DNA from 3 places in the Streptomyces sp. SGAir0957 genome. Region 3 is predicted to be linked to each of the others. Evidence: riboswitches for the same ligand, from Rfam matches in the RefSeq annotation. Region 3 holds a riboswitch; each other region holds the start of a gene.
The links. A riboswitch is a leader RNA that binds a small molecule or an ion and turns the genes downstream of it on or off. The one in region 3 is predicted to bind thiamine pyrophosphate.

Region 1 (3,268 bases), 3.4 Mb from region 3:
GTCCAGGACCCCGAGCGAACCGATGATGACGCCCGCGAGCAGCAGACCGCTCATGTCGATGTCCGGGTAGAGCCCGTGGATCAGGCCGGTGTTGTCGTCCGTGTTGCCCGTCAGCGCGGCCCAGCCGATGAAGAGCGACCCCAACAGCCCGATGAGCAGCAGCGATACGAGGGTGCCCAGGACGGCGACCGAGGTACGGGCCGTCAGGCCATGGCACATGTAGAGCGCGATCAGCATGATCGCGCTCGCCCCGACGACCGCCACGACCAACGGGTTCGAGCCCTGGAGGATCGCCGGGAGGATGAACAGGGTCAGCACCAGGAAGCTGACCGCGAGCGCGACCAGCGCCATGACGCCGCGCATGCGGCCCACCACCACGACGACCAGGGCGAAGATCCCGGCGAGGAGCGCCATGGGGAGCTTGCGGTTCACATCGGTGACCGAGTACTGCAACTCCTTGGGAGCGTCCGGCGCGTAGGCGACGATCACCCTCTGGCCCTCGCGCAGTTGCCGTGGCGAGTCCGGCTGGATGATCTCCGTGAACGTACGGCCCGTGTCCTTGCCGGTGTCGACCCGGATCGTCGCCTTCTCACAGGTACCCGAGGACGGGTTCTGCGTCGACGTGCCCGAGGGGTCCTGGGTGGCGGAGCCCGTCGCGTTCACGGACTTGCAGTCCACCTTCTCGACCTCGGCGACCGTGGCCTGCTGCGTCTGCCGGTCGAAGCCGACGCCGGTGCGCTCGTGCTCAGGAGCGCCGCCGGGCCACAGCACCACGAGACCGACGACGACGGCCATGGAGAACGGCACCAGGATCGCCGCGATGACCTTGCGCAGATGCTGTGAGACGGGGGCGGCGGGGCCATGACTGTGAGAGTGGCCGTGCCCGCCAGGTCCGTGCCCTGATGGACCCTCTCCATGCGGAGGTTGGGGCGGCGGAGGCGGAGGCTGCTGCGTCGTGGTCACCGCCCGATCATCGCAAGAACGACAGGGGCCCTCTGTTCAACGCGTCCGAAGTGACGCTAGCGTGGAGGCACTTTGCACACGCGGGAGCTCGGAGCACCGGGCTGAGAGGGCGCTGACCTTCGTCCATGCGGTTTCACGTGAAACAGCGTGAAACGCCGCCGACGAACACCGCTGCGTCGACCGCCGAACCTGTTACCGGGTAATGCCGGCGTAGGGAGTAGGTCTCATGACCACAACGGACGCACGCACGCCTGCCTCCAACGGCTCTGAGCCGGAGGCCGGGAAGTCCATCGGCTGGCACAAGGGGTACATCCGGGGCTCGCGCCCCGACCTCAACGTGCCGGTCCGCCAGGTGCACCTCACCAACGGCCAGGCCGTCACGCTGTACGACACCTCCGGCCCGTACACCGACCCCACCGTCGACACCGACGTGCGCAGGGGGCTCGCCCCGCTCCGGGAGAACTGGATCATCGCCCGCGGTGACACCGAGGAGTACGCGGGCCGCCCCGCCCGCCCCGAGGACGACGGCATCAAGCACACCTCGCCGCGCGGCGGGCTGCGCAACCTCGACGCGGTCTTCCCAGGCCGCCCTCGTCAGCCGCGCCGCGGCAGGACCGGCGAGCCCGTGACCCAGCTCGCGTACGCCAGGCGGGGCGAGATCACCCCGGAGATGGAGTACGTGGCCATCCGGGAGAACGTCGCCCCTGAGGTCGTCCGTGACGAGATCGCGGCAGGCCGCGCGGTGCTGCCCGCCAACGTGAACCACCCGGAGATCGAGCCGATGATCATCGGCAAGCGGTTCCTGGTGAAGGTCAACGCCAACATCGGCAACTCCGCCGTCACCTCGTCCATCGAGGAGGAAGTGGAGAAGATGACGTGGGCGACCCGCTGGGGCGCCGACACCGTCATGGACCTCTCCACCGGCCGCAACATCCACACCACGCGCGAATGGGTCCTGCGCAACTCCCCCGTCCCCATCGGCACCGTGCCGCTCTACCAGGCTCTCGAAAAGGTCGACGGCAAGGCCGAGGAACTGACCTGGGAGATCTACAAGGACACCGTCATCGAGCAGGCCGAACAAGGCGTGGACTACATGACGGTCCACGCCGGAGTCCGGCTCCCGTACGTCCCGCTGACCGCCAACCGCAAGACCGGCATCGTCTCGCGCGGCGGCTCGATCATGGCCGCGTGGTGTCTCGCACACCACAGGGAGAGCTTCCTCTACGAGCACTTCGAGGAGCTCTGCGACATCCTCGCCGCGTACGACGTCACGTACTCGCTCGGCGACGGGCTGCGCCCCGGCTCGATCGCGGACGCCAACGACGAGGCTCAGTTCGCCGAGCTCAGGACACTCGGCGAACTGAACTCGATCGCCAAGCGGCACGGCGTCCAGACCATGATCGAGGGGCCGGGCCACGTCCCGATGCACAAGATCAAGGAGAACATCGACCTCCAGCAGGAGATCTGCGAGGAGGCCCCGTTCTACACGCTCGGCCCGCTGACCACGGACGTCGCTCCGGCGTATGACCACATCACGTCCGGAATCGGCGCCGCGATGATCGCCTGGTGGGGCACGGCGATGCTCTGCTACGTCACCCCCAAGGAACACCTCGGCCTGCCCAACCGCGACGACGTGAAGACCGGCGTCATCACGTACAAGATCGCGGCGCACGCGGCGGACCTCGCCAAGGGGCACCCCGGAGCGCAGGACTGGGACGACGCACTCTCGGACGCCCGCTTCGAGTTCCGGTGGGAGGACCAGTTCAATCTGGCCCTCGACCCGGACACGGCCCGCGAGTTCCACGACGAGACGCTCCCCGCCGAACCGGCGAAGACGGCGCACTTCTGCTCGATGTGCGGCCCGAAGTTCTGCTCGATGAAGATCTCGCAGGACATCCGTCGCGAGCACGGCACCACGCAGGCCGAGGTCGAGGCCGGTATGGAGCAGAAGTCGAAGGAGTTCGCCGAGGCGGGCAATCGCGTCTACCTGCCGCTCGCCAACTGACCGGCGAGCGCGGATGACGACGGGCTCGGGGCCACACCGTGCACCCCGAGCCCCTTGTCCCCGGCTCAGTCCGGCTGGTGCTCGGGGCCCCCGAAGTCCGGGCTGGAGAAGTCCGGACTGGAGAACCCGGCACGCTGCCCCGTGGCGGTACCGCCGCCGTCGGGGCTGCTGAACCCGGGCCTGTTGTAGCCGAGCTGGGGCATACGGCCGGTGGAGCCGCCGCCCCTGCCGCCGCTCAGCGAACCGCCGCCCAGGGCGGTCCGGGCCTGGGCGTCCCGCAGGAACGGCAGGATGCCCCGC
Region 2 (3,268 bases), 5.1 Mb from region 3:
TATGGATACCCATGGCTTGAACGTCCTCATGCCCGTGCCTGGGGGGGCAATGCCGACGCGTTGCGGTAGACAGCCGAAACCGCCATCGGCCGAGGTGGATTGGGGTAGCACTGGCGCGGCCCGGGCCGTCCCTGGGCCGTCCGAGGCCGCTCACCAGTGACCAGCGGCGACCGACAGTGACAGGCGTCCAGCGCGACGACCCCAGGTCAGCCCCATCTATCTGCGACACTGGTACAGCCATGCCTAAGCCCGGAGAACTCACTTTCGTCGCCCCCCGCGGAGCCAAGAAGCCGCCGCGGCACCTTGCCGACCTTTCGCCCGCCGAGCGGAAGGAGGCTGTTGCCGCGATCGGTGAGAAGCCGTTCCGCGCCAAGCAGCTGTCGCAGCACTACTTCGCGCGGTACGCGCACGACCCCGCGGAGTGGACCGACATCCCCGCCGGTTCGCGGGAGAAGCTGCGGGAGGCGCTGCTGCCCGAGCTGATGACGGTCGTGCGGCATCTGTCGACCGACCAGGAGACCACGCGCAAGACGCTGTGGCGGCTGTTCGACGGGACGCTCGTCGAGTCCGTGCTCATGCGCTACCCGGACCGGGTCACCATGTGCATCTCGTCGCAGGCGGGATGCGGGATGAACTGCCCGTTCTGCGCGACGGGGCAGGCCGGGCTCGACCGGAACCTGTCGACCGGCGAGATCGTGCACCAGATCGTGGACGGGATGCGCGCGCTGCGGGACGGGGAGATCCCCGGTGGTCCCGCGCGGCTCAGCAACATCGTCTTCATGGGGATGGGCGAGCCGCTCGCCAACTACAAGCGGGTCGTCGGCGCCATCCGCGCGCTGACCGACCCCGAGCCGGACGGCCTGGGGCTGTCCCAGCGCGGCATCACCGTGTCGACGGTCGGGCTCGTGCCGGCCATTCACCGGTTCGCCGACGAGGGGTTCAAGTGCCGCCTCGCCATCTCGCTGCACGCGCCCGACGACGAGCTGCGCGACACCCTCGTACCGGTCAATACCCGGTGGAAGGTGCGCGAGGTCCTCGACGCCGGGTGGGAGTACGCCGCGAAGTCCGGGCGCCGGCTCTCGATCGAGTACGCGCTCATCCGCGACATCAACGATCAGGCGTGGCGTGGTGACCGGCTCGGCCGGCTGCTGCGGGGCAAGCCGGTACACGTCAATCTCATCCCGCTGAACCCGACGCCGGGGTCGAAGTGGACCGCGTCGCGGCCCGAGGACGAGAAGGCGTTCGTCGACGCGATCGCCGCGCACGGGGTGCCCGTGACCATCCGGGACACCCGTGGCCAGGAGATCGACGGGGCGTGCGGTCAGCTCGCCGCGACCGAGCGGTAGCCTGGGGCCGGCGGGAACAACTACATCTTCATATTCCGACAGGGGAGCGCCACAGCGCTGAGAGTGCGGCACCGGTTCCACACCGCAGGCCGCAGACCCTCTGAACCTCGCCCGGGTCATTCCGGGTAGGAAGTTCGGTCATCACTCATGCTGTTGCGCCCTGCCCGGGGACCTGTGAAGGCTCCGGGCGGGGCCGCGTCTTCTCCTGGTCATTCCAGGAGGAAAAACAATGAGCACCATCAGTAAGAGGACAAGCGTCGCCCTGGCCGTGGGGTTCGGGCTGGTCGCCCTCGCCGCCTGCGGGTCGTCCGGTGACGGCGGCTCCGGCGACTCGAAGACCGTCACCCTCGTCAGTCATGACTCCTGGGCCGTCTCCAAGAACGTGCTGAAGGACTTCGAGGAGAAGTCCGGGTACAAGGTGAGAGTCCTGAAGGACGGTGATGCCGGGCAGGCCGTCAACAAGGCGATCCTGTCCAGGGGCAATCCGCAGGGCGACGTGTTCTTCGGCGTCGACAACACGCTGTTGTCCCGGGCCGTCGACAACAAGATCTTCACCCCGTACAAGGCCAGGGGGATCGACCGGGTGCTGAGCGAGTTCCGGCTCGACGTCCTCGTCGGCAGGTACCAGGTCACGCCGGTCGACACCGGCGACATCTGCGTGAACTACGACAAGAAGTACTTCGAGCGGCACAAGCTGGCGCCGCCGTCCTCCTTCGCGGATCTCGTCGAGCCGCAGTACAAGAACCTGCTCGTCACCGAGAACGCGGCCACCTCCTCGCCCGGTCTCGGCTTTCTGCTCGGGACGGCCGCACAGTACGGCGAGGACGGCTGGCAGGGCTACTGGAAGAAGCTCGTGGCCAACGGGGTGAAGGTCGTCGACGGCTGGGACCAGGCCTACAACGAGGAGTTCAGCGGCAGCGCCGGCGGCAAGAAGGCGGGCGGCGACCGGCCGCTCGTCGTGTCGTACGCGTCCTCGCCGCCCGCCGAGGCGATCTACGCGGACCCGCAGCCGAAGACGTCGCCGGTCGGCGTGGCCACCAAGACGTGCTTCCAGCAGATCGAGTTCGCCGGGCTGCTCGACGGGGCGAAGAACGAGAAGGGCGGTCAGGCGCTGCTCGACTTCCTGATCTCGAAGGAGTTCCAGGAGGACATGCCGCTCAACATGTTCGTCGACCCGGTGACCGAGGACGCCCACGCGCCCGCCGAGTACACCAAGTACGCCGTACGGGTCGACGACCCCGCGTACATGAACATGCGCATGATCACGGACAATCGTGACAAGTGGGTCAAGTCGTGGACCTCGCTCGTAAGGAAGTGACGCGGGAGACCCCTGCGCGTACGTCCCGGCCCCGTCTCTCCGGGGACGCCGCGCGGCTCGGCCTCATGGTCGTGCCCGTGGCGTTCTTCGCCGTCTTCTTCGCCTATCCGGTCGTCGCCATCGTGCGCCGCGGGCTGCTCGTCGGCGGCGCCTGGCAGTTCGGCCGGATCGGGGACGTCCTCGGGGACGCGGACATCCGGCACGTCCTGTGGTTCACGGTGTGGCAGGCGCTCGCGTCGACGGCTCTGACGTTGCTGATCGCGTTGCCCGGCGCGTACGTGTTCGCGCGGCTCGACTTTCCCGGCAAGCAGATCCTGCGGGCGGTCGTGACCGTGCCGTTCGTGCTGCCGACCGTCGTCGTCGGGACGGCGTTCCTGGCGCTCGTCGGGCGGGGCGGGCTCCTCGACGAGCTGTGGGGAGTGCGGCTCGACACCACGGTCTGGGCGATCCTCGTCGCGCACGTCTTCTTCAACTACGCCGTCGTCGTGCGGACCGTGGGCGGGCTCTGGGGGCAGCTCGACCCGCGCCAGGAGGAGGCCGCGCGGATGCTCGGCGCCTCGCGGTTCGCGGCGTTCCGCAGGGTGACGCTGCCCGCGCTCGGTCC
Region 3 (3,268 bases):
GCGCCGTCCCGAACGCGACGTAGTAGCCGAGGTCCGCGCCGTGCAGCGCCTCGGCCACCGGGCCTACGTACAGCGAGGTGTTCATGAACGGGACCGTGGCGGCGAACGCGGCGAGGAACGCGGCCAGGGCGGGCAGGAGCGGCTGCCGCTCCGCCTCCTCCGCCGCGAGGTCGACGGGGGCGCCGCCCCGCGCGCGGGCGCGGGCGCGCCAGTCGACGAGGACGACCGCGACGAAGCCGGGGATCCAGTAGCCCACGAACAGCAGGACGTTCTGGAAGCGGGCGGCGGTGTCGGCGGCGTGCATCCACAGCACCAGCGGAAAGCCGAGCAGCGCGGCGAGCGCGGCGGCGAGCGGCCGGGGCAGCCGGGCGCCGATGGTCTGGAGGGCGAGCGAGCCGCTGTAGTCGTTCATGGCGTTGCTGCACAGCGCGGCGAGCGCCACGGCCAGGAGTCCGACCGAGCCGAGGACACCGCCGCCGAGCAGGGTGTCGACGCCCTGCGCCGTCTGGTCGGTGAAGACGGAGGCGCCCCAGAGCCCGAGCGCCTGCACGGCCGTGAAGGAGACGACGACCCCGGCGAGCGTGCACCAGAACATGCGGGCCGGGGACGTGGTGCGCGGCAGGTAGCGGCTGAAGTCACTGGCGTACGGGGCCCACGAGAGGGCGAGGCTCAGCGCGATGGTGGTGGTCAGCGCGAACGCGCCCGCGCGGTCGGCGCCGCTCACGCCCCCGTGGCCGGACGGGGTGACCCCGGTGTGCGCCAGACGCAGCGCGAGGGCGCAGAAGGCGACCGCGAGAACCGCCGTCATCCACTGCTGGAGGCGGTGGATCGCCTCATAGCCCAGCGCGCCGAACGCGCCCTGGGCGGCCATCATCACGAGCGCCCCGAGCCAGAACGGCCAGCCGCAGAGCCGGGCGAGCGCGTCGCCGCCGAACAGGCCGATCAGCGCGTCCCAGGCGATGGAGGACAGCCACTGCAGCGCGCCAGGGACGACGACGCCCCGGCCGAACGCGAGCCGTGCGAGCGGGAGTTGACCGGCGCCGGTGGCGCTGCCCCAGGTGCCGAGGTAGGCGGTCGGCACGGCGCCGAGCACCGTGCCGAGGACCACGGCGGCGAGCGCGGTGGCGAAGTCCAGGCCGAGCGCGATGCCGACGGTGCCGGTGAAGACGCCGCTCATCGTCAGGTTGGGCGCGAACCACACGGTGAAGAGGCGTCCGGCGCCGCCGTACCGGTGGCTCGCGGGAACGGGTGCGATGCCCCGTGCCTCGGGCCGCCAGTCACCGGGCGCGGTGGGCATACGCCCGTCGAAGGCGGCCTCGCGGGGCCGTGGGGAAGCGTGCGGCATCGACATCTCGCTGACATCCCTCCGCCAGTGTTAACTGGTTCAGGTTCTACGGGTGTGATCTCAGCCCCGTCATCAGCGCGGGGCACCCCGTGTCGGGCAGTACCGCAGCGCACCCTACCCTGTCGTCCATGAGGACCATCGGCCTGATCGGCGGCATGAGCTGGGAGTCCACGGCCGAGTACTACCGGCTGCTCAACGAGCTGACGCGGGAGCGGCTCGGCGGGCTGCACTCGGCGCGGATCGTGCTGCACTCCGTGGACTTCGCGGAGATCGAGCGGTTGCAGGTCGCGGGCGACTGGGACGAGGCGGGGCGCGTCCTGGGCGCGGCGGCCAGGAGCCTGGAGGCGGCCGGCGCCGACCTGCTGCTGATCTGCACGAACACGATGCACAAGGTCGCGGACCAGGTGCAGGCGGCCACCTCGGTGCCGCTGCTGCATCTCGCCGACGCGACGGCGGACGCGGTCCGCGCGGCGGGCGCCCGGCGCGTCGGCCTGCTCGGCACCGCGTTCACGATGGAGCAGGACTTCTACCGCGGCCGCCTGGCGGGCCACGGCCTGGACGTGCTGGTCCCGGACGAGGCGGGCCGGGCGCTCGTGCACCGCGTGATCTACGAGGAGCTGTGCCTCGGCGTCGTCCGGGACTCCTCGCGCGCCGCGTACCAGGAGGTCATCGCCGACCTCGTGGACGCGGGCGCGGAGGGCGTCGTCCTCGGCTGTACGGAGATCGAGCTGCTGATCGGCGCGCAGGACAGCCCGGTCCCCGTCTTCCCGACGGCGCGGCTGCACGCCGAGGCGGCCGTGCGCGAGGCCCTGCGCGACGCCACGGTCTGAGACCTCAGGACGCCGGTTCCCCCAGCTCCTCGGGGGCCGCCGGGTGGAGGGCCTTGACGGCGTTCGTGACGGTGGCGTGGATGCCGCCCGTGAGCCGGTCCGCTCCGGCGGCGCGCAGCGCGGAGCGCGCGGCGGTGCCCGCGACGAGCGCGACGGAGCCGCCGTCCGGCTCCCCCTCCGTCTCCAGGCCCGTCTTGACGAACTGCCGCACCGCGCCGGAGGTGCAGCGCTCGACGCCCAGGAAGTTCACCGCGAAGAGCCGCTGCCCGGTGCGTGCCATCCGCTTGAGCAGGCCGCACAGTGCGGCCGCCACCGCGTCGTCGAACGTACCGCTGTCGTCGAACGCCCCGGCGACGTCGACGACCAGGACGTCACCGGCGGCCCAACGCGCCGGGAAGGTCACCCGCGCTCGCTCCATCTCGGTCCCTCGGTCCTCGGGCCGCGCATCGGCGGCGGCTCGTGTGCGGGGCGCCTACCCCGGCCCGCACGGCGCACGCCCCCCATCATGCGGCGCACCGGACGCTGCGGGACAGGCGCTTGCGGTGCCCGGCGCGGGGCAAGCGGCCGGAATGAAGGCAGCGACGAAGTTCTCCGCCCGGCGCCTGGCGGCCGCGGCGACCGGCCTGGCGATGGTCCCCGCCCTGGTGGGGTGCGGTGGTGGCGACGGGGACGGTCATGGCGCGGTGCACGGCGCCGAGTTGGCCGCGTCCGGCCTGCGGCTGACGATCACCACGGACAACGGGGTGCGGCTGCGGCCCACCGACGGTGACACGGTCGGCGTCGACGAGGCCGTCACCCACCGCTGGTCGCGCCACGACGACGCCCGTGTCCTCGATCTGTCCTGCCGCACCCCGGAGGGCTCCGGCCGGCCGTGTCCGCGTATGCCGGAGGTCGACGTCCCCGCAGGCACCGCCGTGACCGTCACCGCCCGCAATGCCGGGATCGACGCCGCGGGCCTGACCGGCCCCCTCGACCTGACCACCGTCAACGGGGATGTCACCGTGGCCGATTCCGGCGCGGGCGACGCGTCGCTGCGCCTCGTCACCCGGAACGGCTCCGTCCGCACCACCTCCGTACGCGCCTCGGCCCTGGG

Region 1: another riboswitch for thiamine pyrophosphate. It lies ahead of thiC (phosphomethylpyrimidine synthase ThiC); the one in region 3 lies ahead of C1N81_RS40635 (purine-cytosine permease family protein).
Region 2: another riboswitch for thiamine pyrophosphate. It lies ahead of C1N81_RS16700 (thiamine ABC transporter substrate-binding protein); the one in region 3 lies ahead of C1N81_RS40635 (purine-cytosine permease family protein).

Annotation. Positions count from the first base shown of each region.
Region 1 is NZ_CP027293.1:4,343,928-4,347,195, forward strand. Features, by position in the region: gene C1N81_RS24260 (YibE/F family protein) at 1-963, opposite strand, end outside; TPP riboswitch at 1,034-1,197, shown strand; gene thiC (phosphomethylpyrimidine synthase ThiC) at 1,190-2,968, shown strand; gene C1N81_RS24270 (hypothetical protein) at 3,034-3,268, opposite strand, start outside.
Region 2 is NZ_CP027293.1:2,650,790-2,654,057, reverse strand. Features, by position in the region: gene rlmN (23S rRNA (adenine(2503)-C(2))-methyltransferase RlmN) at 240-1,346, shown strand; TPP riboswitch at 1,377-1,496, shown strand; gene C1N81_RS16700 (thiamine ABC transporter substrate-binding protein) at 1,576-2,664, shown strand; gene C1N81_RS16695 (ABC transporter permease) at 2,640-3,268, shown strand, end outside.
Region 3 is NZ_CP027293.1:7,787,432-7,790,699, reverse strand. Features, by position in the region: gene C1N81_RS40635 (purine-cytosine permease family protein) at 1-1,351, opposite strand, end outside; TPP riboswitch at 1,345-1,445, opposite strand; gene C1N81_RS40630 (aspartate/glutamate racemase family protein) at 1,474-2,175, shown strand; gene C1N81_RS40625 (STAS domain-containing protein) at 2,180-2,578, opposite strand; gene C1N81_RS40620 (DUF4097 family beta strand repeat-containing protein) at 2,745-3,268, shown strand, end outside.